Regions from separate parts of the Bradyrhizobium manausense genome, predicted to be linked through region 3. Evidence: predicted binding sites of a transcription regulator. Region 3 holds the regulator's gene; each other region holds the start of a gene.
The links. Region 3 encodes PhoB, which activates phosphate uptake and scavenging genes when phosphate is short. Its sites were predicted from a motif close to TGTCATNNANCTGTCAT; they were not measured.
Positions count from the first base shown of each region.

Region 1: a site for PhoB is predicted at 2,870-2,886, ahead of JQ631_RS08880 (glycerophosphodiester phosphodiesterase family protein). Genes of this name have one in related genera too.
Region 2: a site for PhoB is predicted at 5,414-5,430, ahead of JQ631_RS12200 (RNA degradosome polyphosphate kinase). Genes of this name have one in related genera too.
Region 4: a site for PhoB is predicted at 4,934-4,950, ahead of ugpB (sn-glycerol-3-phosphate ABC transporter substrate-binding protein UgpB). Genes of this name have one in related genera too.

Region 1 is NZ_JAFCJI010000001.1:1,898,877-1,905,966, forward strand. It holds gene JQ631_RS08860 (zinc-binding dehydrogenase) at 1-507, shown strand, start outside; gene JQ631_RS08865 (MBL fold metallo-hydrolase) at 621-1,619, shown strand; gene JQ631_RS08870 (NADPH-dependent FMN reductase) at 1,803-2,354, shown strand; gene JQ631_RS08875 (FtsB family cell division protein) at 2,471-2,788, shown strand; gene JQ631_RS08880 (glycerophosphodiester phosphodiesterase family protein) at 2,954-4,336, shown strand; gene pdhA (pyruvate dehydrogenase (acetyl-transferring) E1 component subunit alpha) at 4,590-5,612, shown strand; gene JQ631_RS08890 (pyruvate dehydrogenase complex E1 component subunit beta) at 5,642-7,024, shown strand; gene JQ631_RS08895 (DUF5076 domain-containing protein) at 7,028-7,090, shown strand, end outside.
Region 2 is NZ_JAFCJI010000001.1:2,561,770-2,568,859, forward strand. It holds gene JQ631_RS12165 (LysR family transcriptional regulator) at 1-349, shown strand, start outside; gene JQ631_RS12170 (autotransporter outer membrane beta-barrel domain-containing protein) at 368-1,495, opposite strand; gene JQ631_RS12175 (cold-shock protein) at 1,869-2,075, shown strand; gene purN (phosphoribosylglycinamide formyltransferase) at 2,168-2,821, opposite strand; gene purM (phosphoribosylformylglycinamidine cyclo-ligase) at 2,821-3,894, opposite strand; gene JQ631_RS12190 (CDP-alcohol phosphatidyltransferase family protein) at 4,048-4,590, shown strand; gene JQ631_RS12195 (P-loop NTPase family protein) at 4,685-5,362, shown strand; gene JQ631_RS12200 (RNA degradosome polyphosphate kinase) at 5,504-7,090, shown strand, end outside.
Region 3 is NZ_JAFCJI010000001.1:3,563,594-3,570,683, forward strand. It holds gene JQ631_RS17065 (aspartate aminotransferase family protein) at 1-1,182, opposite strand, end outside; gene JQ631_RS17070 (GcrA family cell cycle regulator) at 1,640-2,152, shown strand; gene phoB (phosphate regulon transcriptional regulator PhoB) at 2,251-2,964, opposite strand; gene phoU (phosphate signaling complex protein PhoU) at 2,987-3,703, opposite strand; gene pstB (phosphate ABC transporter ATP-binding protein PstB) at 3,715-4,536, opposite strand; gene pstA (phosphate ABC transporter permease PstA) at 4,533-5,378, opposite strand; gene pstC (phosphate ABC transporter permease subunit PstC) at 5,380-6,369, opposite strand; gene pstS (phosphate ABC transporter substrate-binding protein PstS) at 6,520-7,090, opposite strand, start outside.
Region 4 is NZ_JAFCJI010000001.1:3,905,716-3,912,805, reverse strand. It holds gene JQ631_RS18640 (Hsp20 family protein) at 1-422, opposite strand, end outside; gene JQ631_RS18635 (sn-glycerol-3-phosphate import ATP-binding protein UgpC) at 669-1,754, opposite strand; gene ugpE (sn-glycerol-3-phosphate ABC transporter permease UgpE) at 1,773-2,621, opposite strand; gene ugpA (sn-glycerol-3-phosphate ABC transporter permease UgpA) at 2,621-3,502, opposite strand; gene ugpB (sn-glycerol-3-phosphate ABC transporter substrate-binding protein UgpB) at 3,554-4,870, opposite strand; gene JQ631_RS18615 (CaiB/BaiF CoA transferase family protein) at 5,098-6,300, opposite strand; gene JQ631_RS18610 (organic hydroperoxide resistance protein) at 6,477-6,902, opposite strand; gene JQ631_RS18605 (MarR family winged helix-turn-helix transcriptional regulator) at 7,059-7,090, shown strand, end outside.

The DNA of each region.
Region 1 (7,090 bases), 1.7 Mb from region 3:
GACATCCTGAAGAAGATCGGGGCCAAGCACGTCGTCGATTCCAGCAAGCCGAGCTTCCTCGACGATCTCACCAATGCTCTGGTCGAGACCGGCGCCACCATCGCCTTCGATGCCATCGGCGGCGGCAAGCTTGCCGGCGACATCCTCAACTGCATGGAAATCGCGATCAACAAGACAGCCAAGGAATACAGCCGGTACGGTTCGAGCGTCTACAAGCATGTCTATATCTATGGCGCGCTCGATATCCGCCCCATCGAACTGCCGCGCGGCTTCGGCATGGCCTGGGGCGTCGGCGGCTGGTTGCTCACTCCGTTCCTGCAGAACATCGGGCCGGCCGATATCGGCCGGCTGCGTCAGCGCGTCGTGAGCGAATTGAAGACGACCTTCGCCAGCCACTACACCAAGGTGGTGTCGTTGCAGGAGGCGCTCGATCCCGCCAACATCGCGGTGTACGCCAAACGCGCCACCGGCGAAAAATTCCTCATCAATCCAAATAAATTGTCGTGATCCGCGACGGCCGGTCAACCAAAAGAGGTCTTGCCTTCTGAGCGAAGCGGGAGATTATTCCGCGGCGTTGAAAGCGGAAAAACCGCAACGCGCGCTCAGAAGGGGACCTCTCCATGATCGATCTCAATCGACGTCATCTGCTCGCAGGAACTGCCGCCATAGGCGCGGCCGCCGTGACCGGCCTCCGGCCATCCTCCGTCAATGCCTCGGTGCCGCAAACAGGCACGCAGGCACCGGGCTTCTACCGCTACAAGGTCGGCAGCTACGAGTGCACCTCGATCAACGACGGTGCGCGCAGCTTCCCGATGCCTGACACGTTCGTCACCAACATTCCAAAGGAAGAGGCGCAGGCAGCCTCAGACGCGGCTTATATGCCCAAGGGCATGGTCACGGTGCCGTTCAATCCGCAGCTCATCAATACCGGTTCCAAGCTGATTCTGATCGATACCGGCAATGGCATCGCAAACTTCGAAGCGACCAAGGGCGCGGTCGGTCGCACATTGCAAAATCTCCAGGCCGCCGGTGTCGATCCGAAGGCCATCGATGTCGTGCTGCTCTCGCATCTGCATCCCGACCACACCAACGGCATCCGTTTGGCTGACGGTTCAATGGCTTTTCCGAACGCGGAGATCATGGTGCCGGCGAAGGACTGGGCGTTCTGGACCAGCGATGAGAACGCGTCCAAGGCCGAGTCCAACGCGATGATGAAGAACTACTTCGCCAACGTGAAGAAGACCTTCGCCGGCCTCGAGTCCAAGGTGACCAAATATGAATGGGGCAAGGAGGTCGCGCCGGGTATCACCTCGATCGGGACGCCGGGCCACACGCCCGGTCACACCTCGTTCACGGTCGCATCGGGCGACAAGAAGGTCCTGATCCAGTCTGACGTCACCAACATTCCGGAGTTCTTCCTGCGCAATCCGGACTGGCACGTGGCCTATGACGCCGATCCCGCATTGGCGCAGGAGACGCGGCACAAGTTCCTGGACATGGCGGCGGCGGAGAAGGCGACCGTGGTCGGCTTCCACTTCACCTTCCCGTCGGTTGGCCACGTCGAGAAGGACGGCGCGAAATACCGCCTGATCCCGTCGGCCTGGAATCCGACGATCTGATCTGGTTTTGCAGATTTGCACGAAACATCAGGCCGCCGCTTGGCGGCCTGATTGTTTTGGGCGACCATCTGCTTTCGGGAAACGCAGCGTTTCCAAATCGGACCGGTCCATGCACTTGCATCCATCAGTCGGGATCGCTTAAGTGCCGCCCGGCACTTCCCCTCAAGGTTTCAAGGACACCACATGGCCTACAATATCGTTGTGATCGCCGGCAGTCTGCGCAAGGACAGCTTCTCGCTGAAGATCGCCAAGGCGCTCGCAAAGCTCGCGCCGGCCTCTCTCAAGCTCGAGGTCGTGACCCTTGCGGGCATCTCGTTCTTCAATCAGGACCTCGAGGGCGCGCCGCCTGCCGACTGGCTGGCCTTCCGCGAAAAACTCCAGAAGTCCGACGGCATCATCTTCGTCACGCCGGAATACAACCGCGCCATCCCGGGCGTATTGAAGAACGCCATCGATGTCGCCTCGCGCCCCTATGGCAAGAGCTCCTTCAACGGCAAGCCGGTCGGCATCATCTCGAACTCGCCGGGCCCGCTCGGTGGCGTGAGCGCCGCCAAGACGCTCCAGAACATCCTGCCGGGCATCGCCGGCCCGATCATGCAGCAGCCGGAGACCTACCTGAATGCGGTTGGCGATGCTTTTGATGCGGAAGGCAACCTGAGCAAGGACTCGCTGAAGGGCGTGCTCCAGGCCTATGTCGATGCCTTCGCCGCGCACGTGGCCAAGCATCACGGCTGATAGTCTCAGCCAAGACTGCCCAACTCCTCGTCACGCCCGGGACAAGCCCGGGCATGACGAGGTCGCTGGAGAGGGAGATTAGCACTCCCTTAACCAAGCTGGCTCATCTTGCCAAAATGGTCTCCCGCGCCCGCCTCAAATCGATCCTGACCGGTCTCGCCCTCTATGCGATGGCGGCCGCCATCGTCGGCTATTTCGGCGTCAACGCCTACACCGGCAAATACGGCCTCAACGCCCGCCAGGAGCTCGACCAGGAGATCATCGCGCTGACCAGCGAGCTCGCCCAGCTCAAGCGTGAGCGTGCCAAGAGCGAGCAGCGCGTGTCGCTGCTTCGCACCCAGAAGATCGATCCCGACATGCTGGACGAGCGCGCCCGGTTCCAGCTCGACTATGTCAATCCGCACGATCTGGTTCGGATGATCCCGCAGAACTGATCGCCGCGACACCGGCGTGACGATGGCGCGACCAAAAGATCGGCGCATTGTCCTTGTGCATTGCCGGGTCTGGTCACCCGCCGTCATCCGTCTGTCAGAGAATTGAGACAAGACGTCAGCCCGATCGCGCTCGACGCGATGCCAGGCACAGACGGAGGCGCGGCCATGACGAACGATCTCTTGCAGCGGAAGATACATGTCGGTGCAATGCTGCTCGGCGCGGCAGCGTTGGCCCTGCTGGCGCCGTCACCGGCTGTCGCGCAGACCGCGCCGTCGGGCGCAAAGCCCTTTCTGACCCTCGACGGCAAGGCGCCGCTGATCCTCGGACACCGCGGCGTGCCGGGTCTGGTGCCTGAGGAGACCGAAGCCTCTTACGATCTCGCCGCGGCGCTCGGGACCGACGCGCTCGAAGAAGACCTGCACCTCACCAAAGATTGTGTCCTGGTCGCGCGCCACAATCCGTGGCTGGCCGACAACACCAACGTGGCCGAAGTCGCGAAGACCAATCCGGCGGTCGCAGCCCGCAAGCGCACGGTATCAGGTGTGCGCGTCAAGGCGCCGGCTGCTGCCGGCACGCCTGCCGACTATCTCGTCGATCTCACCGATCCCGCCGATCCCAAATCGGTGCTGAAGTCATTGATCGTCGACGGTGAGGATCACACCAACGACTGGTCGATCACCGACTTCACCATGGCCGAGCTGAAGGAGTGGATCGGCGGCACCACCTATGACGCAGCCAACGAGCGGCCGAAAGTGTTCAACGGCAAATTCCCTGTGATCAGCTTTCAGGACATCCTCGATATCGCCAAGGCGAAGAGCAAGGAAACGGGGCGGACGATCCTGGTCTATCCGGAGACAAAGAATCCGACCTGGAACAATGCCCAGGCCATTGCGAACGGCTGCGGCGCGCCGGGCAGCCATCCGCTCGAGGATGCCCTGATCAAGATCATCAGCGATAACGGCCTCAACACCAGGGACGCGCCCATCCTGGTGCAGAGCTTCGAGCCCGGCAGCCTGAAATATATGCGCAGCCACGGCCTTCAGACGCGGCAGGTCCAGCTCATCGACGGCAACGGCATCGATCTCAAAACCGGCAAGGTGCTGCTCAACAACATCACCAATTCACGTCCGTTCGACTGGACGGTCGCCGGCGACGCGCATCTCTACGATGCGATGCTGACACCGGAGGGCCTTGCCGAGATCAAGACCTATGCCGACGGCATCGGTCCGTGGAAGGCGTATATCGTTTCGCTCAAGATTGCGCCGTGGAAGGATGCCAATGCCGACGGCACGCCCTACAAGGGATCGACCCCGGAGGCTTCGACGCAGGAGGCGACCAACCTGATCGCCGATGCGCACAAGCTCGGCCTGTTCGTGCACGTCTTCACATTCCGCAACGAGAAGAAATATCTCGCCGCCGACTATCACGCCGATCCGGCCCAGGAATATCTCAAATTCTTCCGTCTCGGCGTCGACGGGGTCTTCACCGATTTCACGCATACCGGTGTTGCCGCCCGCGCGACGTATTTGCGCGAACTCGGTTGGTAAATCCAGCGCTCCGAATCGGACACGCATCGGGGACTTAGCCCGAGATATGCGTGTCCGATCTCGTTGCCTCGTCTGTGTGCAGAGCTGTCTTTGGCGCCGAGCTAATGTTGCCTGAGCGGCGTCAAAGATTTTGCAAAATTTCGGCCACGTTGCAGTGCGGCATAATGAAAGTCGAGCCATGCCGCAGCGGTGCTTTCACACGCGATTGAGTTAGGTTAGAGAGGACTTAGATTTCTCTGACCCGGAATTCCTCATGGCCGCACCCAAGAAAGCCGCCGCTGGCGCTGAGCAGGACAAGACCAACGGCGGTTCGCCCCCGGAGTTCACCAGGGAGCAGGAGCTGAAGGCGCTCCGCGACATGCTCCTGATCCGGCGGTTTGAGGAAAAGGCCGGCCAGTTGTACGGCATGGGTGCGATCGGCGGCTTCTGCCATCTCTATATCGGCCAGGAGGCCGTGGTAGTTGGTATGCAGATGGCCCTGAAGCAAGGCGATCAGGTCATCACCGGCTATCGCGACCACGGTCACATGCTCGCGACCGGCATGGAAGCCAATGGCGTGATGGCCGAGCTCACGGGACGCCGCGGCGGCTATTCCAAGGGCAAGGGCGGCTCCATGCACATGTTCAGCAAGGAGAAGCACTTCTACGGCGGCCACGGCATCGTCGGCGCGCAAGTGTCGCTCGGGACGGGTCTTGCCTTCGCCAACAATTATCGCAGCAATGGCAATGTCAGCGTCGCTTATTTCGGCGATGGTGCGGCCAACCAGGGCCAGGTCTATGAGAGCTTCAACATGGCGGAGCTCTGGAAGTTGCCGGTGATCTACGTCATCGAGAACAACCGCTACGCCATGGGCACCGCGGTCTCGCGCGCTTCGGCGCAGCAGGATTTCTCCAAGCGCGGCGCGTCTTTCAACATTCCGGGCAAGCAGGTGGACGGCATGGACGTTCGCGCCGTCAAGGCGGCGGGCGATGAGGCGGCGGCCTGGTGCCGTGCCGGCAAGGGCCCCTTCATCCTGGAGATGCAGACCTACCGCTATCGCGGCCACTCGATGTCCGACCCTGCAAAATACCGCACGCGCGAGGAAGTCGAGAAGGTCCGTCACGACCAGGATCCGATCGAGCAGGTGCGCAACCGCCTGCTTGCGGCCAAGGTCAGCGAAGCCGACCTCAAGGCGATCGACGCCGAGGTGCGTGACATCGTCAACGCCTCCGCCGACTTTGCCCAGCATGATCCCGAGCCGGATGCCGCCGAGCTCTGGACCGACGTTTACCGCTAAGCGCGCGCAAGCTTTCTTTTGGAGTCGATATGCCAATTCAAGTGCTGATGCCCGCGTTGTCGCCCACGATGGAAAAGGGCAACCTCGCCAAATGGCTTAAAAAAGAGGGCGAGACGATCAAGTCCGGCGATGTCATCGCCGAGATCGAGACCGACAAGGCCACCATGGAGGTCGAGGCGACCGATGAGGGCACGCTCGGCAAGATCCTGATCGCCGAGGGCACCGCCGACGTTCCCGTCAACACGCCGATTGCGACCATCCTCGCCGATGGCGAGAGCGCCGCCGATCTTGCGAAAGCGCCCGCACCGGCGGCGAAGCCCGCGGAGGCCGCAGTCCCCGCCGCTGCCAAGGCCGAAGCGCCTGCAGCGAAGGCTGCGCCGGCGCCGCAAGCGGTCGCCGAGCCCGATCCGGAAGTGCCTGCCGGCACCGAGATGATCACCCAGACCATCCGCGAAGCGCTGCGCGACGCCATGGCCGAAGAGATGCGCCGCGACCCCGACGTGTTCGTGATGGGCGAGGAGGTTGCAGAGTATCAGGGCGCCTACAAGGTGACACAGGGCCTGCTGCAGGAGTTCGGCGCACGGCGCGTCATCGACACCCCGATCACCGAGCACGGCTTTGCCGGCGTCGGCGTCGGCGCCGCCATGACCGGGTTGAAGCCGGTCGTCGAGTTCATGACCTTCAACTTCGCCATGCAGGCGATCGACCAGATCATCAACTCGGCCGCCAAGACGCTCTACATGTCCGGCGGCCAGATGGGCTGCTCGATCGTGTTCCGCGGACCGAACGGCGCGGCTGCGCGCGTCGCCGCCCAGCACAGCCAGGATTACTCGGCCTGGTATTCGAACGTTCCGGGCCTCAAGGTCGTCGCGCCGTACTCCGCCGCCGACTACAAGGGCCTGCTCAAGGCCGCGATCCGCGATCCCAATCCGGTGATCTTCCTCGAGAACGAGATGCTCTACGGCCACACCGGCGAGGTGCCGAAGCTCGATGACTTCGTGATCCCGATCGGCAAGGCGCGCATCGTGCGCTCCGGCAGCCACGTCAGCATCATCTCCTGGTCGAACGGCATGTCCTATGCACTGAAGGCTGCCGACGAGCTCGCCGAGGAAGGCATCGAGGCCGAGGTGATCGACCTGCGCACGCTGCGGCCGATGGACACCGAGACCATCATCAACTCGGTCAAGAAGACCGGCCGCGCCGTCACGGTGGAAGAGGGCTGGGCCCAGAGCGGCGTCGGTGCCGAGATCGCCGCGCGTATCATGGAGAACGCCTTCGACTATCTCGATGCGCCGGTCGCGCGCGTCTCCGGCAAGGACGTGCCGATGCCTTATGCCGCGAACCTGGAAAAGCTCGCGCTGCCGTCGGCTGCCGATGTGGTCGAGGCCGCCAAAGCCGTCTGCTACAGGTAGGCCATGACGGGCCCGAAGGAGCAGCCACTGCCACCCGACGTTCTCGCCCGCGACGATGCGGTCGAG
Region 2 (7,090 bases), 1.0 Mb from region 3:
GGGCATTGTCGGCATCAAGACCAACTCTTCGGTCGGCGTGCTCTACGCGGTCGAGCGCGGCGCCGGCATCGGCTTCCTGCCGTCGGTCTCGATCGCACTCGGTGCGCCGCTCATAGCCGTCGACCTCGGCGTCAGCCACCACGCCGACCTGTGGCTGACCTATCACAAGGAGTTCCGTTCCTCCGAGCGGCATAAGATCGTGGTCGACTGGCTGAAGAAGATATTCGATCCCAAGACCTATCCCTGCTTCCGCGACGAATTCATCCATCCGAACGCGTTGGTGCCGATGATGACGGCCGCGCGAGAAGGCCTTGGGTTGACGGGCTATGTCGCCGCGACGCCGACGTAGACACGAACGAACGGCGCCTCACCACCGATATTCGAAGCCGATCGTGCCCTGGTGCGACGTCAGCTCGTTGCGGAACTTGCCGTCGTAATTGACGTAGAGCCGTGCGGTGTTGGTCAGGCTGAGCGACGCCGAGGCGCCGGCGTCCATGCCGTAACGGCTCTCGCCGATGCCGGGGACGATGATGTTCTGGGTGCCGAGGCTCACCTGCACCGAGCCCAGATCCTGATAAAAATTGTCGACGAACTTGCCGTAGGCCGATAGGTCCAGGATCTTCCGATCGAAGATGAAGTAGCGCCCGATCTCGGCGCCGACCAAGAGGCGTGCTCGCGCGATCGCGCTCGAGCCGACGTTGAGCGGATCGAGTCCACCCGCCTCCTGGAAGGCAGCCCCGGTGGCCCGAACATATTCGAGCCCGCCCTTGGGCACGACGCGCATCTGGTCCTTGGTCCAGTAGTAGCTGATCTCGGTCAGCGCACCGTCGACTGCGGCGCGATAGCCCGCCGTCGCAAGGCCAAAGCCGGTGTCCCGGCTGGAATGGACCTTGCCGAAACCGTGCACCACCGCAAACGCCCAGGTCCAGGGCCCCTTGTCGACGGAGCCGTTGAAGCCGATCTGCGTGAGGTCAAGCGTCGCCGACTGGAGCGCGAGCGGCACGTCGATGTCGGTATGGCTCTGATCGACGGAGAAGCCGAGATTGACGCCAGGCGCGATCCGCGCACCGAAGCCGGCGACGCCGCCGAACGTCTTGCGCTTGTCGCCGACGAAATCGCCCTGCGGGTCGGTCCGGACCGAAATGCCGTAACCTTCGTACCAGGTCCGATAGCGCGGATCCTCCGCGCTATCGGAAGCGCCGCCGCCGCCGGGATTGGTGCGTGACATCCGGTTGATGCCGCCGGAGGCCTGGTTGCCGAGGCGCTCCAGGAAGTTCGAGCCGAGATTGAGCGTGCTGCTGCCGGCCGACTGGTTGTAATTGGTCGATGTCGGGCTCGGCGTCGGCGCTGCCGGCGCGAGCGCCTGCGCGAAACCTGATGTCGCCGGCATGATCACGACGACCACAAGGGCCACGGCGATCGCCGTCACGATCCGGCGCACACGGTCCAGCCCGATCGTCTGCCGTATCCCCTGGGGCTGCGGAGTGCAGCACATGACGACTATTCCCGAAGCAAAAAGACGGCCCGCAAAAATACAACACGAACGGCGAGCAGGTGCGGCGATTTGTGCCGAACTGCCACGAAGGGTCAACCGTTTGGCATGCTATCGCTGGGGCGATTGCGCCGGGCTGTGGTTCCGTTGCCACAGGTCGCAAATTGCGGCGGGATATCTCCGGACTGATCTTGAAATTCGCACGCGGCTTGCTAGCGCGCGGTTTTCGTGTTGGAATACTGCACACAATCGGAATTGGCCGCTCGGCTGTGCGTTTCGCGACAATGAGACTCGAACAGACTTCCGGAAGCCCGTTTGTGACGTGGCACGCGAAAAGCGGCCGCGTCTTTTTAGTATCTAGCGGAGGAGACTAACGATGCCACAAAAGGGCACCGTCAAATGGTTCAACCCGACCAAGGGGTATGGGTTCATCAAGCCGAACGGCAGCGATAAGGACGTGTTCGTCCACATCTCGGCTGTCGAGCGTGCCGGACTCTCGACCCTGAATGAGAACCAGGTGGTTGAATACGACCTCGTGGAGAACCGCGGCAAAGCGTCCGCGGAAAACCTCAAGGTCTCCTGATTTCTCTCAAAGCTGCGCGCGAGAGATCATCATGACGTTGCCCCCGGCTCTGCCGGGGGATTTTGTTTGGAACGATGAATTGCGACCGCGCTTCAGTTCACCACCGGCGCAACCAGAAAATTCTCAGACGCCGAACTGCCCGCTGTCTTGCAGACATCCCCCTCTATCTTGACCTTGCCGGTCGCGAGCAACCTCAGCGCTGCGGGATAGATGCGATGCTCGACTTCGAGGATGCGCTCCGACAGAGTCTCTGCCGTGTCGTGATCGCCGACAGGCACCGCACCTTGCATCACGATCGGGCCGGCATCGGTCTCGGGGATGACGAAGTGCACTGTCGCGCCGGACAGTTTGACGCCGGCTCGCAAGGCCTGGCCGTGCGGATCGAGGCCGGGGAAAGACGGCAACAGCGAGGGATGGATGTTGAGCATCCGCCCGTACCAGGCATTTGTGAACTCGGCCGTGAACAGGCGCATGAAGCCGCCCAGGCAAATCAACTCGATGCCGTGCTGGTCCAGCGCTGCCTGCAACACCGCCTCGAAGCCGGCGCGGTCCTTGCCGAACGGCTTGCTCTCGATAACCTGCGTCTTCACGCCCGCCGCGTTGGCCCTTTCGAGCCCGAGCGCGTCAGCCTTGTTCGAGATGACGAGCGAGATCTCCGCCGGAAAATCCGCGGCGCTTGCTGCCTTGATCAGCGCGGACATGTTGGAACCGCGACCGGAAATCAGGATGGCGACGCGGCGCTTCATCACAGCGCCAGATCGAGATGGCCGTTATAGACGACGCGATGCTCGCCCTCGGCCGGGATCACGGTGCCGAGCTGTGCCACAGTCTCGCCGGCATCGATGAAGACCCGCATGACCTCGTCGACCTTGTCAGGCTCGACGATCGCGATCATGCCGATGCCGCAGTTGAAGGTGCGCAGCATTTCGAGTTCGGCGATGCCGGCCTGGGCCGCCAGCCATTTGAACACCGGCAGCACCGGCAGGCGCGCCAGATCGATGCCCACGCCGAGGTGGCTCGGCAGCACGCGCGGAATGTTGTCGGTGAAACCGCCGCCGGTGATGTGCGCAAGGCCCTTCACCGCAGCCGTCTCGCGAATCGCGCGCAGGCAGGATTTGACGTAGAGCCGCGTCGGCGTCAGCAGCGCGCCGCCGAGCGTCATGACAGGTGCGAACGGCGCCTGTGCCTCGAAGCCGAGACCGGACTGTTCCACGATCTTGCGCACCAGCGAGAATCCATTGGAATGCACGCCCGACGAGGCGAGACCGATCACCGCGTCGCCCGCGGCGATGTCCTTGCGTGGCAAAAGCGTGCCACGCTCGGCGGCGCCGACGGCAAACCCGCCGAGATCGTAGTCGCCGTCCTTGTAGAGGCCGGGCATTTCGGCGGTCTCACCGCCGATCAGGGCGCAGCCGGACTCGCGGCAACCTTCCGCGACGCCCGCGACGATCGAGGCCGTTGCCTCCGGGTCGAGCTTGCCGCACGCGAAATAGTCAAGGAAGAACAGCGGTTCGGCGCCCTGCACCACGAGGTCGTTGACGCTCATGGCAACGAGGTCGATGCCGATCCCGCCATGCAGGCCGGTCTCGATCGCGATCTTGACCTTGGTGCCAACACCGTCGGTGGCCGCAACCAGGACGGGGTCCTTGAAGCCGGCCGCCTTGAGATCGAACAAACCGCCGAATCCGCCGATCTCAGCGTCGGCGCCGGGCCGTGCGGTGGCGCGCACCATCGGCTTGATCAGGTCGACCAAGCGGTTGCCCGCGTCGATATCGACGCCTGAATCGGCGTAAGTGAGGCCGTTTTTGCGGTCGGTCATGCCGGATTTCCAGTGGGTTTGCGGCTGGTTACGTCGAATTCCGGGGACACGCAATGGCAAGCGTGGCGCCCCGGCCTATACTATGTAGATATCAACCGGTTCAGCCTCTAATGGGCCGGTTTCGAGGTCAGACAGGGTGCCGGGAAGCGCCGCGTGAGTATTCCGAACATTATTACCTTGGGCCGCATCATGCTGGTCCCGATCATCGTCTGGGCCATCGTGTCGAGCCAAATGGAGGTGGCGTTCGCCGTCTTCCTGATCGCGGGCATCAGCGACGCCGTGGACGGTTTCCTCGCCAAACGCTTCAACATGACGAGCGAGCTCGGCGCCCTGCTCGACCCGCTGGCCGACAAGGCGCTGCTGGTGTCGATCTACCTGTCGCTTGGGATCTGGGGCGACATTCCGCGCTGGATCGTGATCCTGGTGGTCTCCCGCGACATCATGATCGTCACGGCGGTGATCGTATCCTGGCTGTTCGACAAGCCGGTCGAGATGCGGCCCTCCAAAGTATCCAAGCTAAACACAGCCGCACAGGTCGCCTACGCGGCCTTGGTGCTGGCCGCGCTTGCCTTCGGCTTCAGGCCGGCGCCCTATGATGTCATCCTGATGGGCTTCGTCACCCTGTTCACGCTCTCCTCCGTGTCGCTCTATCTCGTCGAGTGGCTGCGGCACATGAGCACGATCGAGGCCAAATGAGCGAGGAGGCGGCCCCGTAAAAGGCCAACTCCCGATCGAATAAATCGAATCTCTTTCAGATATTGCCGGCGCGCCGGCACGGAGCAAAGCAAGCGTGGCAGGCCGCGTTCATCCCCGACAATTGGCGTTTTCGCTTCCGCATGCGGAAAGCCTCAGCCGGGACAATTTTCTCGAGGGCCCAGCCAACGCCGCCGGACTTGCCCTGATCGACGGCTGGCCGGAATGGCCGAACCGGATCATGTGGCTCGCCGGACCCGAAGGCTCAGGCAAGAGCCACCTCGCTGCGATCTGGGCCGAGGACGCCGGCGCCCGCTCCACGACCGCCAATGCGCTCAGCGCCGCCGCCGTCCCCGGCGCGCTCGCGACCGGAGCCCTGGTGATCGAGGATCTCAAGGCCGGGGATTTCGACGAGCGCGCGCTCTTCCATCTGATGAACCTCGCCCGCGAGGACGGCGCCTACGTCCTGTTCACGGGCCGAGAGATTCCGGCAGCGCTTGAGGTGGAGCTCCGCGACCTCAGGTCCCGGCTTCGAACGATTCCGGTGATTTCGCTCGCGCCGCCGGACGACCAGCTGCTTCGCGGACTGATCGTCAAGTTTTGCGCCGATCGCCAGCTCACCGTGGACGAAAGCGTGGTGAGCTACCTCGCGACCCGGCTGGAGCGGTCTTCGGCCGCCGCTCGGCATGCCGTGGAGCTGCTCGACAGCGAGGCCCTGCGGCTTGGCCGCCCCGTCACCCGGGCGCTCGCCGCCGAGCTGCTTCGGGACGCCTGACCGCCAACGCCCCCAGGCCCCGCTTGACGCGGCTCGGCCGCGGAACATCAATGTCATCGAAACGTCATCGCACTAACACATGCTCCGGCCGGTTTTGCGCACAAGTCGCAAATTGGGGCAAATTGGATGGACCGACTTCGCATGGACTCCGCGCAAGCTGTTGAAACGAAAGAGAAAGCCACGGAGGCCGAGGGCCTGCCGGCAATTGCGTCGAGCCCCGAGCGATTTATCAATCGCGAGCTGTCCTGGCTGCATTTCAACCGCCGCGTCCTGGAGGAATCGGTCAATCCCAGCCACCCCGTGCTGGAGCGGGTGCGATTCCTGTCGATTTCGGCAAATAACCTCGATGAGTTCTTCATGGTCCGCGTCGCCGGCATCAAGGCGCAGGTCCGAGAGGGCATTGCCGAACGTGCCCCGGATGGCCTGACCCCGTCCGAGCAGCTCGCGCTGATCAACCGCACGGTCTCGCAGCTTGCCAGCGATCAGCAGGCGATCTGGCGCGACCTGCGCGGCACACTCGCCGACGTCGGCATCGTGCTGGTCGACGGCAAGGAGGTCACCAAGGCAGAGCGGACCTGGCTCGAGGACTATTTCCTCAACAACGTGTTTCCACTGCTGACGCCGCTGGCGATCGACCCGGCCCACCCCTTCCCGTTCATCCCGAGCCTGGGCTTCACCATCGCGCTCCAGCTGACGCGCGAGGCTGACGGCAAGCCGATGAACGCTCTGATCCGCATGCCCGGCAAGATCGACCGCTTCATCCGTCTGCCGGCCGAGGGCAAGGTCCGTTTGATCTCGCTGGAACAGGCGACCGGCCTGTTCATCAACCGCCTGTTCCCGGGCTATAGCCTCCACGGCCAGGGCGCCTTCCGTATCATCCGCGACTCCGAACTCGAAATCGAGGAAGAGGCCGAAGACCTCGTCCGCCTGTTCGAGACCGCGCTGAAGCGCCGCCGCCGCGGATCGGTGATCCGGCTCGAAATCGATGCCAAGATGCCTGAGGAGTTGCGCAACTTCGTGCAGCACGCGCTGTCGGCGGCCGACGACGAGGTGTTCCTGGTCGATGGCGTGCTCGCCATGAACGAACTGTCGCAGCTCACGCGGCTCGACCGGCCCGACCTCGAATTCACCCCTTACGTCCCGCGGCATCCCGAGCGCGTGCGCGAACACGGCGGCGACATCTTCGCTGCTATCAGGCAGAAGGACCTGATCGTCCATCATCCCTACGAATCCTTCGACGTCGTGGTGCAGTTTCTGCAGCAAGCCACCCGCGATCCTGACGTCGTCGCGATCAAGCAGACGCTCTATCGCACCTCGAACAACTCTCCGATCGTGCGCGCGCTCGCCGAAGCTGCCGAAGCCGGCAAGTCCGTCACCGCGCTGATCGAACTGAAGGCGCGCTTCGACGAAGAGGCCAACATCCGCTGGGCCCGCGACTTGGAGCGCGCCGGCGTGCAGGTCGTCTATGGCTTCCTCGAGTTGAAGACGCACGCAAAGCTCTCGATGGTGGTGCGCCGCGAGGGCGGCAGCCTGACCACTTACGTCCATACCGGGACCGGCAACTATCACCCGGTTACCGCGCGCATTTATACAGACCTTTCCTACTTCACCTCCGAACCGACCATCGGCCGCGACGCCGCGCGCGTGTTCAATTTCATCACCGGCTACGCCGCGCCGAGCGATCTGGAAAAGATGGCGGTGTCGCCGCTGACTCTGCGCAAGCGCATC
Region 3 (7,090 bases):
GCCTGAGAGCGCCGTGCAGGCGCGTTCGAGCCGCGCAACGCTGTCCTCGATCTCGGCCTCGGTGACGATCAGGGGCGGCAGGAAGCGCACGACATTGTCGCCGGCGCCGACGGTGAGCAGCTTTTCATTGCGGAGCGCAGCGACGAGATCGCCGGAGGGCACCACGGCCTTGATGCCGATCAAAAGCCCCTCGCCGCGAATCTCGCTGACGATATCGGGGTGACGGTCGATCACGGAGGCGAGCTTCTGCTTGAGCAGCAGCGACATCTTCTGCACGTGGTCGAAGAAGCCGGGCTTGAGCATGACATCGAGCACGGCATTCGCAGCCGCGATCGCCAGCGGATTGCCGCCGAAGGTCGAGCCGTGCGAGCCGGGTCCCATGCCGGAGGCGGCCTCAGCGGTCGCCAGCACCGCGCCGATCGGGAAGCCGCCGCCGAGCGCCTTGGCCAGCGACATCACATCGGGCGTCACGCCGGTGCGGCGGTGCGCGAACAGATCGCCGGTGCGGCCCATGCCGGTCTGCACCTCGTCAAACGCAAGCAGCAGGCCTTTCTCGTCGCAAAGCTGACGCAGCGCCTTGAGGAAAGTCGGCGTCGCCGAGCGCACGCCGCCCTCGCCCTGGATCGGCTCGATCAGGATGCCGGCAGTGTGCGGACCGATCGCCTTCTTCACGGCCTCGATGTCGCCGTGCGGGACCTGATCGAAACCCTCCATCGGCGGACCAAACCCTTCGAGATATTTTGCCGAGCCCGTCGCGGCCAGCGTCGCCAGCGTGCGGCCGTGGAAGGCGCCCTCGAAGGTGATGATGCGATAGCGCTCGGGATGGCCCTTGGAGAAGTGATAATGGCGGACCAGCTTGATCACGCCCTCCAGCGCTTCAGCGCCGGAATTGCAGAAGAACACGAAGTCCGCAAAGCTCTCGTTGCACAGGCGCTGGGCGAGCTTCTCGCCGTCCGGGCTCTGGAACAGGTTCGACATGTGCCAGAGCCTGGTCGCCTGCTCCTGCAACGCCTTGACCAGCGCCGGATGGGCATGGCCGAGCGCATTCACCGCCACGCCCGAGGTGAAATCGAGATAGCGATCGCCGTTGGTTGCGATCAACCAGACGCCTTCACCGCGCTCAAAACCGATGTCGGCCCTGGCGAAAACGGGGAGCAAATGCGGCGCTGCGCTGTTGGTCATGACGATCACTTGATTGTTGCGGACGGACGACGCGTGCATTGCGCAACGCACCATTGACCGGCCCGGAAAACGAAACGTGCCGCCTTTTAAGGGCGGCACGCATGACCATCTTAGGCCTGGTGAAACGGGTGTCAATGCCGCCCGGAAAGCCTGGCGAAACGCTGAATCCGTAGTCTTGCGGTGACGAATTTGCGGGATTTCCACCACGGAACATGTGGAAGCGAGTCGGCGGACTCTTGCGCGCGAGTCACGCCATATTGTAGCGTTTGGCTTGTCAGATACGACATCTCGTGCAGCGGTTCTGATCCCAAGAGTCCTCTTTGTACCGGCGTAAACGTTCGGGCGTCTCATCGCGCCCGGCGAGCCTTAAGGGATTCTGGCGGCACGGGTTTTTCGAAGCTTAGGCATTCGCCGTGCGGCCCCAGGATGGCGGGCGCGCGGCGAAGGAAAGGGTGCAATGACGGTTTTGACCTGGTCCGACGATCGCGTCGAACAGCTTAAAAAGCTCTGGGAGGCCGGACTTTCGGCCAGCCAGATCGCCGCTGAGCTTGGGAATGTCACCCGTAACGCCGTGATCGGCAAGGTTCACAGGCTCGGCCTGTCCGGCCGCGCCAAGAGCCCGTCTTCGGCAGCTCCGCGGCCGCGCAAGGCGCGTCCCGCGCAGCACATGATGCGGGTGAGCCGCCCGATCTCACGCGGCAACACCGCGCTGGCGCAGGCCTTCGAGGTCGAGGTCGAGGCCGAACCGGTCACCTACGACAACGTGGTGCCGATGAGCCAGCGGCTATCGCTGCTCGAGCTGAACGAGGCGACCTGCCACTGGCCGGTCGGCGATCCCTCGAGCCCGGATTTCTTCTTCTGCGGCGGCAAGGCACTCTCCGGCCTGCCCTATTGCGCCCAGCACTCGCGCGTGGCGTATCAGCCGGCCGCCGATCGCCGTCGTGCGGCGCCGAAGCCGGGCACGCGCTGAGCACAGCCTTGGACGACGTCGTTCCGGCACAGGCCGGGCCGATCGAGACATAAAAAAGCGCGCCACCGGGCGCGCTTTTTTGTTTGGCTAGCGTGCAGCTAGCTCGATGCCTGCTCCGCCTTCGCAAAGCGGTCATCGAGCGCGTAGCCGGCGCCGCGGACGGTGCGGATCGGGTCCTGCTCGCGGCCGAGATTGAGCAGCTTGCGCAAACGGCCGATATGCACGTCGACGGTGCGCTCGTCGATATAGATGTCGCGGCCCCAGACGCTATCGAGCAACTGCTCGCGCGAGAACACCCGGCCGGGATGCTCCAGGAAGAACTCGAGCAGGCGATACTCGGTCGGGCCGAGATCGATCGGCCGTCCGGAGCGCGCCACGCGCCGCTTCTCGCGGTCGAGCTCGATGTCGCCGAAGGCCAGGACGGTTGCCAGCCGCTCGGGGCTGGCGCGCCGCAGCAGGCCCTTCACGCGCGCGAGCAGCTCGGGCACCGAGAACGGCTTGACGATATAATCGTCGGCGCCGGTCGCGAGGCCCCGCACCCGCTCGCTCTCCTCGCCGCGCGCGGTGAGCATGATGATCGGCAGCTGCTTGGTGTCGGACCGCGTCCGCAGCCGGCGGCACAGCTCGATGCCCGACAGTCCCGGCAACATCCAGTCGAGCACGATCAGATCGGGGATGTGCTCCTTGAGGCGGGTGTCGGCGTCGTCACCGCGCATCACCGTCTCGACGTCATAACCGTCGCCTTCGAGGTTGTAGCGAAGAAGCTCGGTCAGAGCCTCCTCGTCCTCAACCACCATAATGCGTGCGCCCATAGGGTCGTCGCTCCTTGAGGATTCAGGTATTGGGGACCGTCGTGGCGAAGGTCGTCATGTCGCCCTTCGGCCGCTTGTCGGTGATGGCCTGGCCTTCGATCATGTAGAACACGGTCTCGGCAATGTTGGTGGCATGGTCGCCGATCCGCTCGATGTTCTTGGCGCAGAACATCAGATGGATGCAGAACGAGATGTTGCGCGGATCCTCCATCATGTAGGTGAGGAGCTCGCGGAACAGCGAGGTGCAGATGGCATCGACTTCCTCGTCGCCCTTCCACACCGCCATCGCCGCCGGCAGATCATGCGCGGCATAGGCGTCCAGCACCGACTTAACCTGCTGCTGAACGAGATCGGTCATGTGCTCGAGGCCACGGAACAGCTTGAGCGGATGGAAATCCGTCTCCAGCGCGGCGACGCGCTTGCCCATGTTCTTGGCGAGGTCGCCGATCCGCTCGAGATCGGTGGCGACGCGCATGGCGCCGACGATCTCGCGCAGATCCACCGCCATCGGCTGGCGGCGCGCGATGGTGAGCACGGCGCGCTCCTCGATCTTCTTCTGGAGCGCGTCGAGCTCCGCATCGATGGTGACCACGCGCTGGCCGAGCGCGACGTCGCGGCGGATCAGCGCATCGACGGAATCGACGATCATGCGCTCGGCGATGCCGCCCATCTCGGCCACCAGGCGCGTGAGCTCCTGGAGGTCGGTGTCGAAAGCTTTTGCGGTATGTTCAGAACCCATGTTCCGTCTCCTCAGCCGAACCGGCCGGTGATGTAATCCTGCGTGCGCCGGTCGGTCGGCGACGTGAAGATCTTGCTGGTGTCGTCGAACTCGATCAGCTCGCCGAGATACATGAAGGCGGTCTTGTCGGAGACGCGGGCCGCCTGCTGCATGTTATGGGTGACGATCGCGATCGTGTAGTTCTCGGACAGTTCCTGGATCAGCTCCTCGACCTTGGCGGTCGAGATCGGATCGAGCGCCGAGCAGGGCTCGTCGAACAGGATCACCTCGGGCCGCACCGCGACGGTGCGGGCGATGCAGAGACGCTGCTGCTGGCCGCCGGAGAGCGACAGGCCGGAGGCGTTGAGCTTGTCCTTGACCTCGTTCCAGAGCGCGCCGCCGCGCAGCGCCTTCTCGACGCGGTCGTCCATCTCGGACTTCGAGATCTTCTCATAGAGACGGATGCCGAAGGCGATGTTCTCGTAGATCGTCATCGGGAACGGCGTCGGCTTCTGGAACACCATGCCGACGCGGGCGCGCAGCAGGTTGAGGTCCAGCTTGGGGTCGAGGATATTGGTCTGGTCGAGCATCAGCTGACCGATGACGCGCTGGCCCGGATAAAGGTCGTACATCCGGTTGAAGATGCGCAGCAGGGTCGACTTGCCGCAGCCGGACGGGCCGATGAAGGCCGTGACACGGTTGGTGCCGAGCGCCAGATTGATGTTCTTCAGCGCGTGGTGCTCACCGTAATAGAAGTTGAGGTTGCGCACCGTTACCTTGGCAGGCGCCTCGGGCAGCACCGGCGCCTGGGGCAGTCCGCCGGACGCACTCATCGATACGGAAAGATCGGTCATTTTGCAGTCCTCTCGGCGCCGAGAATGCGCGCGCCAATGTTCAAGGCAAGCACAGTGAGGGTGATCAGCAGCGCGCCGCTCCAGGCGAGCTGCTTCCAATAGGCGTAAGGGCTCTGGACGAAATTGTTGATGGTCACAGGCAGGTTCGCCATCGTCTTGTTCAGGCCGAGGCTGAAGAACTGGTTCGACAGCGCGGTGAAGAGCAGCGGCGCGGTCTCGCCGGCGACGCGGGCGGTGGCGAGCAGCACGCCGGTGATGAGGCCGGAGCGCGCGGCGCGGTAGGCGATCCGCTTGATCACCAGCGAGCGCGGCAGGCCGAGCGCGGAGGCCGCCTCGCGCAACGCGTTCGGCACCAGCAGCAGCATGTCCTCGGTCGTGCGCAGCACCACCGGGATCACGATGACGGCGAGCGCGAGCGAGCCTGCGATCGCCGAGAAGCCGCGCATCGGCACCACCACCGCGCCGTAGATGAACAGGCCGATGATGATCGAGGGCGCCGACAGCAGGATGTCGTTGATGAAGCGGATCACCGAGGTCAGCTTGTCGTTGCGGCCATACTCGGCGAGATAGGTGCCGGCGAACAGGCCGAGCGGCGCGCCGATGCCGACGCCGATCACGGTCATGATCACCGAGCCGACGATGGCGTTGCGCAGGCCGCCTTCGGTCGAGCCCGGGGGCGGGGTGTCGGAGATGAACAGGTCGAGGTTCAGGCCCGCCAACCCGTTATAAAGCAGTGTCATCAGGATCAGCGCGAGCCAGGTGACGCCGAAGGCGGCTGCCCCGATGCAGAGCCCGCGAATGACGATGTCCTTGCGGCGGCGGCGCGAATAGATCGGGTTCATGTTACTTCCCCGCCTTCTTTTCCAGGCGCAGCAGCATCAGCCGGGCGCCGGCGAGCACAAAGAACGTCAGCACGAACAGCAGCAGACCAAGCAGGATCAGGCCGGACTGGTGCAGGCCGTCGCTCTCGGCGAATTCGGACGCGATCGCCGCCGAGATCGTGGTGCCCGGTGCGAAGATCGACGACGAGATGCGGAACGAATTGCCGATGATGAAGGTCACCGCCATGGTCTCGCCGAGCGCGCGACCCAGGGCCAGCATGACGCCGCCGATGATGCCGACGCGGGTGTATGGGATCACGACGCTGCGCACGACTTCCCAGGTGGTGCAGCCGACGCCATAGGCCGCCTCTTTCAGCACCGGCGGCACCGTCTTGAACACGTCGACCGAGATCGAGGTGATGAACGGCAGCACCATGATCGCAAGGATCAGAGCGGCGTTGAACAGGCTGAGATAGGACGGCGGACCGGCGAAGATCGCGCCCAGCACGGGGACGCCGTCAAAAATCTTGATCATGAAGGGCTGAAAGGTATTGGCCAGGAACGGTCCCAGCACGAAGAAGCCCCACATGCCGTAGATGATCGAGGGAATGCCCGCGAGCAACTCGATTGCCATGCCGATCGGGCGGCGCAGCCATTGCGGGCAGAGCTCGGTGAGGAAGATCGCAATGCCAAGACCGACCGGAATGGCGATCAGCATCGCGATGAAGGAGGTGACGAGCGTACCGTACATCGGCCCGAGCGCGCCGAGCACCGGCGGATCGGCCGACGGCGCCCAGCGCTGCGTCCACAGGAACGCGAAGCCGTATTCCTTCATCGCCGGGATAGCGCCGACGATCAGCGAAACGATGATGCCGCCGAGAATGAGAAGCACCGAAATCGCGCTGAGCCGCGTGATCCAGTAGAAGGTGACATCGCCGAGCTTGAACGCGCTCAAGGCCTTGGCGCGATCGTAAGGTCCGGCGTCGTCGATTACATCGCTCTGAACGGCCATTTCTGCCACGCCGATCCCCTATACCAAGAATACACGCTTTTGTTTGGTGTCGTGCCCCGGATAGAGCCGCGAGGCTGATCCGGGGCCGAAAAGTCGCGTGGCCCGCAATGCGGCCGTGAGAAGCCGCACCGCGTCCAGAGAGCTGAGGGATTAGCTCTTGATGTCAGCCGACCAGCTCTTCTCGATCAGCTTCACGACGCTGTCGGGCATCGGGATGTAGTCGAGTTCCTCGGCAGACTTTGCACCCTTTTCAAAGGCGAACTTGAAGAACTTCAGCGCTTCCTGCGACGCGGCCTTGTCGGCGGCTTCCTTGTGCATCAGCACGAAGGTCGTCGCGACGATCGGCCAGGACTTGTCGCCGGGCTGGTCGGTGAGGATCAGGTAGTAGCCCGGAGCACTGGTCCAGTCGGCGTTGGAAGCGGCAGCCTGGAACGACTCGTTGGTCGCGTCGACGGTCTTGCCGGCCTTGTTGACCATCTTGGTGTAGGTCAGCTTGTTCTGCTTGGCATAGGCGTATTCGACGTAACCGATCGAATTCTTGGTCTGGGCGATGTTGCCGGCAACGCCTTCGTTGCCCTTGGCGCCGACACCAACCGGCCATTCGACGGCGGTGCCTTCACCGACCTTGCTCTTCCAGTCGGCGCTGGCCTTGGAGAGATAGTTGGTGAAGTTGAAGGTGGTGCCCGAACCGTCCGCGCGGTGAACGACCGCGATCGCATCC
Region 4 (7,090 bases), 340 kb from region 3:
TCGTGCTCATTGATAGCGATTGTCTTAACGATCCTCTCCGGTTCAGGCCGGGCCAGGTCGATCGACAACAACCCGTTCTTCAGATCCGCACCCAGCACCAGCATCCCCTCCGCCAGCACGAAGGTGCGCTGGAAGTGGCGCGCGGCGATGCCGCGATGGATGTATTGCCGAGTCTTGTCGTCCTGCTGCCGCCCGCGAATCACGAGCTGGTTTTCCTCAATGGTTACATCGAGTTGGTCGCGGGTGAATCCGGCGACCGCCAGCGTGATGCGTAAGCGTTCGGGCTGGTTGTCCGCCTGGCCGCACCTCTCGATATTGTAGGGAGGGTAGCCGTCGGCGCCTTTGACGACGCGATCGAGCACGCGCTCGATTTCGTCGAAGCCCAGAAGGAACGGACTGGAAAGCGTTGGAACACGAGACATAGTTTACAAAGTCCTCTCGAAGCGACTTTGGCGTTTCGGGGCCCGATCAAGGCGCCCCTTGGTCAGCAATATGGGCATATCCCCGTGGGGGTTCAAGCACGTAGCGGAGGGCTGTGGATTCACTGCTTCCGCGGTTGCTGGCCGCGACGAATTTTCCGGGTGGATTATCCCAATGAAAACAGCGCCCCTTCTACTGTGCATGGGGTTGTTTTCGCGGCTTTTGCCGACAGGCTTGCTCGGAACGCGTCAAGCCTCGATTCGCGTCCGCCCGTCGCCGCTGAAGAGATGCAGCTTGGAGCGGATCGCCGCGACGCGGATCTGCTGGCCGATCGGCGGTGCCTCGGAACCCGGGATGCGGACGATGATTTCGCCGGGCGGCAGCTCGCCCGGATTGGCCGCGACGCGCTGCTCGTTGTGGGCGCGCGAGCCGTAGACAAAGGTCTCCGCGCCGACGCGCTCGATCGCTTCCACGGTCAGGGGCAGCGCGACGCCGCCTGATGGCGTCTGGTCGGTGATCGCAAAATCCTCCGGACGGATGCCGAGGATGCCGGCCTCGCCTGCGCCGCCGCCGAGCTGTGATTTGATTTCGTCGGCGCGTGTCGACATCAAATTCATGGGCGGCGCGCCGATGAAGGAGGCGACGAAGGTCGTCGCCGGCTTCTCGTAGATCGCGAGCGGATTGCCGACCTGCTCGACCTGCCCGCCGTTCATCACGACCAGGACGTCAGCAAGCGTCATCGCCTCGAGCTGATCGTGGGTGACGTAGATCGAGGTGACGTTGAGCCGGCGCTGCAGCTTGCGGATCTCGACGCGCATCGAGATGCGGAGCTTGGCATCGAGGTTCGAGAGCGGCTCGTCGAACAGGAACACCTTTGGCTGACGCACGATGGCGCGCCCCATGGCGACGCGCTGGCGCTGGCCGCCGGAGAGCTGGCGTGGCTTGCGCTCGAGCATCGACGTGAGCTCGAGCACGCGCGCGGCTTCCTCGACACGGGTCTTGATCTCGGCTTCCTTCATGCCGCGATTGCGCAGGCCGTAAGCCATGTTGTTGAAGACGCTCATATGCGGATAGAGCGCGTAGTTCTGGAACACCATCGCGATGTCGCGATCGGCGGGCTCGACCTGGTTGACGACCTTGCCGCCGATGTCGATCTCGCCGCCGGTGACGGTCTCGAGGCCCGCGACCATGCGGAGCAGTGTCGACTTGCCGCAGCCGCTGGGTCCGACCAGCACGCAGAACTGGCCGTCGCCGACATCGACGTTGACGCCCTTGATGGCCTCGAAGCCGCCGGTGTAGGTCTTGCGGACGTTGCGCAGGGTGACGTTGGCCATGTTTTCTACTTCGGCTCTCTACTTCTCGGTCTCGACCAGACCGCGCACGAACAATTTCTGCATGACGACGACGACGAACACCGGCGGCAGCATGGCCAGCACGGCGGTCGCCATCACGATCGGCCATTCGGTCAGCGCATCGTTGGTGGTCATCATCTTTCGAATGCCGATCTGGATGGTCTGCATGTCGTCGCGGGTGGTGATCAGCAGCGGCCAGAGATATTGATTCCAGCCGAGGATGAACAGGATGACGAACAGCGCGGCCATGTTGGTGCGCGACAGCGGCAGCAGCGTATCCCAGAAGAAGCGCAGGGGACCGGCACCGTCGATGCGCGAGGCCTCCAGCAATTCATCCGGCACGGTCATGAAGAACTGGCGGAACAGCAGCGTCGCGGTTGCCGATGCGATCAGCGGCAGCGCGAGGCCCGCATAGCTGTCGAGCAGGTGCAGGTCGGCGACGATCTTGTAGGTCGGATAGATGCGCACCTCGACCGGCAGCATCAGCGTGATGAAGATGAGCCAGAAGATCGGCATCCGGAACGGAAAGCGGAAATAGACGATGCCATAGGCCGAGATGATCGAGATCGCGATCTTGCCGACCGCGATCAGCAGCGCCATGATCAGCGAGTTCAGCATCATGTTGGCGACGGGCTCGCGGGTCGAGCCGCTCGTGCCGACGAAGATGGTCTGGTAGTAGACCTCGAAGAAATGGCCGCCGGGCAGCAGCGACATCTGGCCGTTGGCGATCAGCGCGTTGTCCTGGGTCGAGGCGACGAAGGCGACGTAGACCGGGAAGGCGACGATCGCGATCCCGATCCAGAGGATGATGTGGGCGACGTAACGTCGAAAGCCCTCTTGCTCGACCATCAGTAGGTCACCTTGCGTTCGACGAAGCGGAACTGGATTCCGGTCAGCACGATGACCATGATCATCAGGATGACCGATTGTGCCGCGGAGCTGCCGAGGTTCCCGCCGATCAGGCCGTCATTATAGACCTTGTAGACCAGCGTCTCCGTCGACTTGCCGGGACCGCCGCGCGTCATGGTGTCGATGATGCCGAACGTGTCGAAGAAGGCGTAGACGATGTTGATGACCAGCAGGAAGAAGATGGTCGGCGACAGCAGCGGGAAGGTCACGGTCCAGAACCGGCGCATCGGGCGCGCGCCGTCGATCGCGGCGGCTTCGAGCACGCTCTTCGGAATGGCCGCGAGCCCTGCGAGGAAGAACAGGAAATTATAGGAGATCTGCTTCCAGGCGGCGGCGATGATGACCAGCGTCGCGGCCTGGCCGCCGTCGAGCAGTGGATTCCATTCGATGCCGGCGGCGCGCAGATAGCGCGTGAGCACGCCCAGCGAGGGATGCAGCATGAACACCCAGAGCACGCCGACCACGGGCGGCGCCACGGCGTAGGGCCAGATCAGCAGCGTGCGATACACCGCACCGCCGCGCAGGGGTTTGTCCGCCATCACCGCGAGCAGCAGCGCGACCGAGAGCGAGGAGGCCGCGATCGCAAACGAGAAGAAGAAGGTCCGGACGATCGTCTCGAAATAGGCGGGGTCACGGAACAGCTCGACGTAATTGTCGAACCAGACGAAGCTCGTCGAGAGACCGAAAGCGTCCTGGAGCAGAAAGGACTGGATGACGGCCTGCAAGGCCGGCCAGTAGAAGAAAATCAGAACGATCGCGAGTTGCGGCGCAACGAGCGCATAGGGCAGCAGCTTTGATCGGAAGATGGCTTGCTTTTGCATGATGAGGGAGCGCCGGCGGGCCGCTGTAGTGGGCCCGCCGGTGCCTTCGCCTTATTTTACGGCGGTCTTTTCGAACTGGCGCAGCATCGTGTTGCCGCGCTCGACCGAAGCGTCGAGGGCCTGCTTGGCGGTCTTCTTGCCGGCCAGCGCCTGTTCGATCTCTTCCGACCAGACGTCACGCAGCTGGACCATGTTGCCAAGGCGCAGGCCGCGCGAATTCTCGGTCGGCTCCTTGTTGGTCAGCTCGAGCAGCGGGGTCTCGAGATAGGGCTGGTCCTTGTAGAAGCCCTCTTCCTTGGCCTTGGCATAGGCCGCCTTGGTGATCGGAAGATAGCCCGAGGCCTTGTGGATGTAGACCTGACGATCGGTATCGGAGAGGAAGGTCAGGAATTTGGCCACGCCCTTGTACTCGTCGGCCGACTTGCCGCCCATGACCCACAGCGAAGCGCCGCCGATGATCGAGTTCTGCGGTGCGCCCTTGACGTCGGGGTAATACGGCATCGGCGCGGCGGTGAAGTTGAACTTGGCCTGCGCCTTGACGTTGCCGAAGAAGGCCGACGAGGTCAGGTAGATCGCGCACTCGCCCGAGGTGAAGCGGCCTTCGCCCTGGTTGGTGCGGCCGGCGTAGTCGTAGGTCTTGTCCTTCTGGAGCTCGACCAGCTTCTCGAGATGCCTGATCTGTAGCGGCGCGTTGAACTCGAGCTTGGTGTCGAAGCCGTCGAGACCGTTCGCCTTGCTCGCGAGCGGCACGTTGTGCCAGGCGGAGAGCTGCTCGAGATTGACCCAGGTGACCCAGGAGTTGGAGAAGCCGCAGGTCGGATGGCCGTTGTCGTGCAGCTTCTTGGCGACCTCGAACACTTCGGGCCAGGTCTTCGGGATCTGGGCGTTGACCTTCTTCAGCTCGTCGAGGTTGACCCACATGACGGTCGACGACGAGTTGAAGGGGAACGACAGCATCTCGCCCTTCGAGGTCGAATAGTAGCCGGTGATCGCGGACAGATAGGCCTTCGGGTCGAACTTCTCGCCGGCGTCGGCCATCAGCTTGTAGACGGGCTTCACGGCGCCGGTCGCGGCCATCATGGTCGCGGTGCCGACTTCGAACACCTGCATGATGTGCGGGGCGTTGCCGGCGCGGAAGGCCGCGATGCCGGCGTTCATGGTGTCGGGATAGCTGCCCTTGTAGGTCGGGACGACCTTGTAGTCGCTCTGCGACGCGTTGAAGTCGTTGGCGAGCTTGACGATGACGTCGTTGTTCGCGCCCGTCATCGCGTGCCACCACTGGATTTCAGTCACGGCCAGTGCCGGCGAGGCCGTCATGCCAACCGTGACCGCAAATGCGGCAACCGCTCCAAAATGTCGAAGAGCCATCAAGTAACCTCCCTTGGCCGTCTCTTGGCCGTCAAAAAGAAGCGCTTGCGCTAGCAGCGCCATATGACGTTCACATGACTGTGTAAGCGGCCGAAACGAAAGCGGCAAGCGCTGGAAAAGGGAAGCCAGCAAATAGGCGAACGCGCCGCGGGCAGCCTGCTCCGTTCGCGGTGCACATGCGTGCCCGCGCCGCACTGCGGCATTTCCCGGGTGAGGAGGCGAGAGCCCTAGCGCTTGCGCTCGGGCCCGCAGACCACGCCCTTCGCAACCATCGCGTCGATCTCCGCCTTTGAGTAGCCGAACTCGCCCAGCACCTCCTGGGAGTGCTGGCTGAACTTCGGCGGCAGGCGGCGCAGGCTCGGCTTGCTGCGATCGAGCCGGATCGGCGAGGCCACGCCCTTGTACCAGTCTTTCTCGATGACGTCGCCGCGGGCGACTGTGTGGGCGTTGGTCAGCGCCTGGTCGATCTTCTGCACGGGACCCGCGGGCAGGCCTGCGGCGAGCAGGCGATTGCACAGCGGCTCGGCCTCGTGCTGGCTGAACACCGCGGCCAACTCGGCGCGCAAGGCCTCGCGATTGGCGATGCGGTCCTTGTTGCGGGCAAAGCGTGGATCGGTGCCGAGCTCGGGCTTGCCGATCTCCTTGGCGAGCTTGCGGAAGGTGCCGTCATTGCCGACGCCGATGAAGATGTCGTCGGTCCTGGTCGGAAAGATCGCGTAGGGCACGAGGTTCGGATGCTCGTTGCCGGTCAACCCGGGCGGCTTGCCATGCATGAAATAATTCGCGGTGTGCGGATGCATGATGGCGAGGCCGGTTTCGTACAGCGTGGTCTCCAGGAACTGGCCCTTGCCCGAGCGTTGCCGCTCGGACAGCGCCATCAGGATGCCGATCGCCGCATAAAGTCCGGTGGTGATGTCGACCAGGGGCACGCCGATCCGCATCGGGCCGCTCTCGGGCGATCCGGTCGCGGCAATCATGCCGGTCATGGCCTGGATGATGGCGTCATAGCCGGGATTGCCGCCGCGCGGGCCGTCGGCGCCGAAGCCGCAGATCCGGCAATGCACCAGGCGCGGATATTTCTGGCTGAGCACATCGTTGCCGATGCCCCATTTCTCCAGCGTGCCCGGCTTGAAATTCTCGATCAGGACGTCGGCCGTCTCCAGCATCTTGAGCAGCACGATGCGGCCGCCTTCGGAAGCGAGGTCGAGGCCGATCGAGCGCTTGTTTCTGTTGATGCCGATGAAATAGGCCGCGTCTTCGTCGTGGAAGGGAGGACCCCAGTCGCGCACCTCGTCACCGGCGGGTGGCTCGACCTTGATCACGTCGGCGCCATGGTCGGCAAGGATCTGGGTGCAATAGGGACCGCCGAGCACGCGCGTGAGGTCGATCACGCGCAGTCCGCTCATTGCGCCCAAAACGGCTTCAGTCATGCCTTCGCTTCCCCTGTGTCGAGTTTGACCACAGGCCTAGCGAGGTTCGTGCGCGCCAGCAATGGCTCGCTGGGTAGGGCCGCATGCGCCGCCGCCGCGCAGTCCCGCGGCACGGCAAATCGAACTGCAGCGGCCGGCCCGGGGGGGATCCCGGGCCAGCCAATCCGCACTTTCGATCAGACGATCGTCAGGCGAACGTCGACATTGCCGCGCGTCGCGTTGGAGTATGGGCACACTTGGTGTGCCTTCTCGACCAGCGCCTCGGCATCCGCGCGGGACAGGCCCGGCAGCGAGACGGCCAGATCGATGTCGAGGCCGAAACCGCCGGCCGAGCGCGGCCCGATGCCGACGGTCGAGGTCACGGAGGCGTCGGCGGGAACCTTCGGGCCGCCCTGCGAGGACACGAACTTCATCGCGCCGATGAAGCAGGCGGCATAGCCGGCCGCAAACAGCTGCTCGGGATTGTTGCCGGCGCCGCCGCCACCGCCGAGTTCCTTCGGCGTGGTGAGCTTGACGTCGAGCGCGCCATCGAGGGTCGCGGCATGGCCGTCACGGCCGCCGGTGGCCTTCGCGCTGGTCTTGTAGAGAACGTTCACGGACATTTTCGTCTCCCTTGGGGCTTCGAGTTGGGGTGACACCTGTATCGCAAACAATTAGATTGTGCGCAATTGAAATTTGCATGCCTCACATTTAATTGTTCGCAATTGAATACAGGTCCGCCCGGTCCCACAATGCGCATCAATATCGTGAGATTCTTCATGGCCCGGAAACCATCGACGCTCGATCCGCA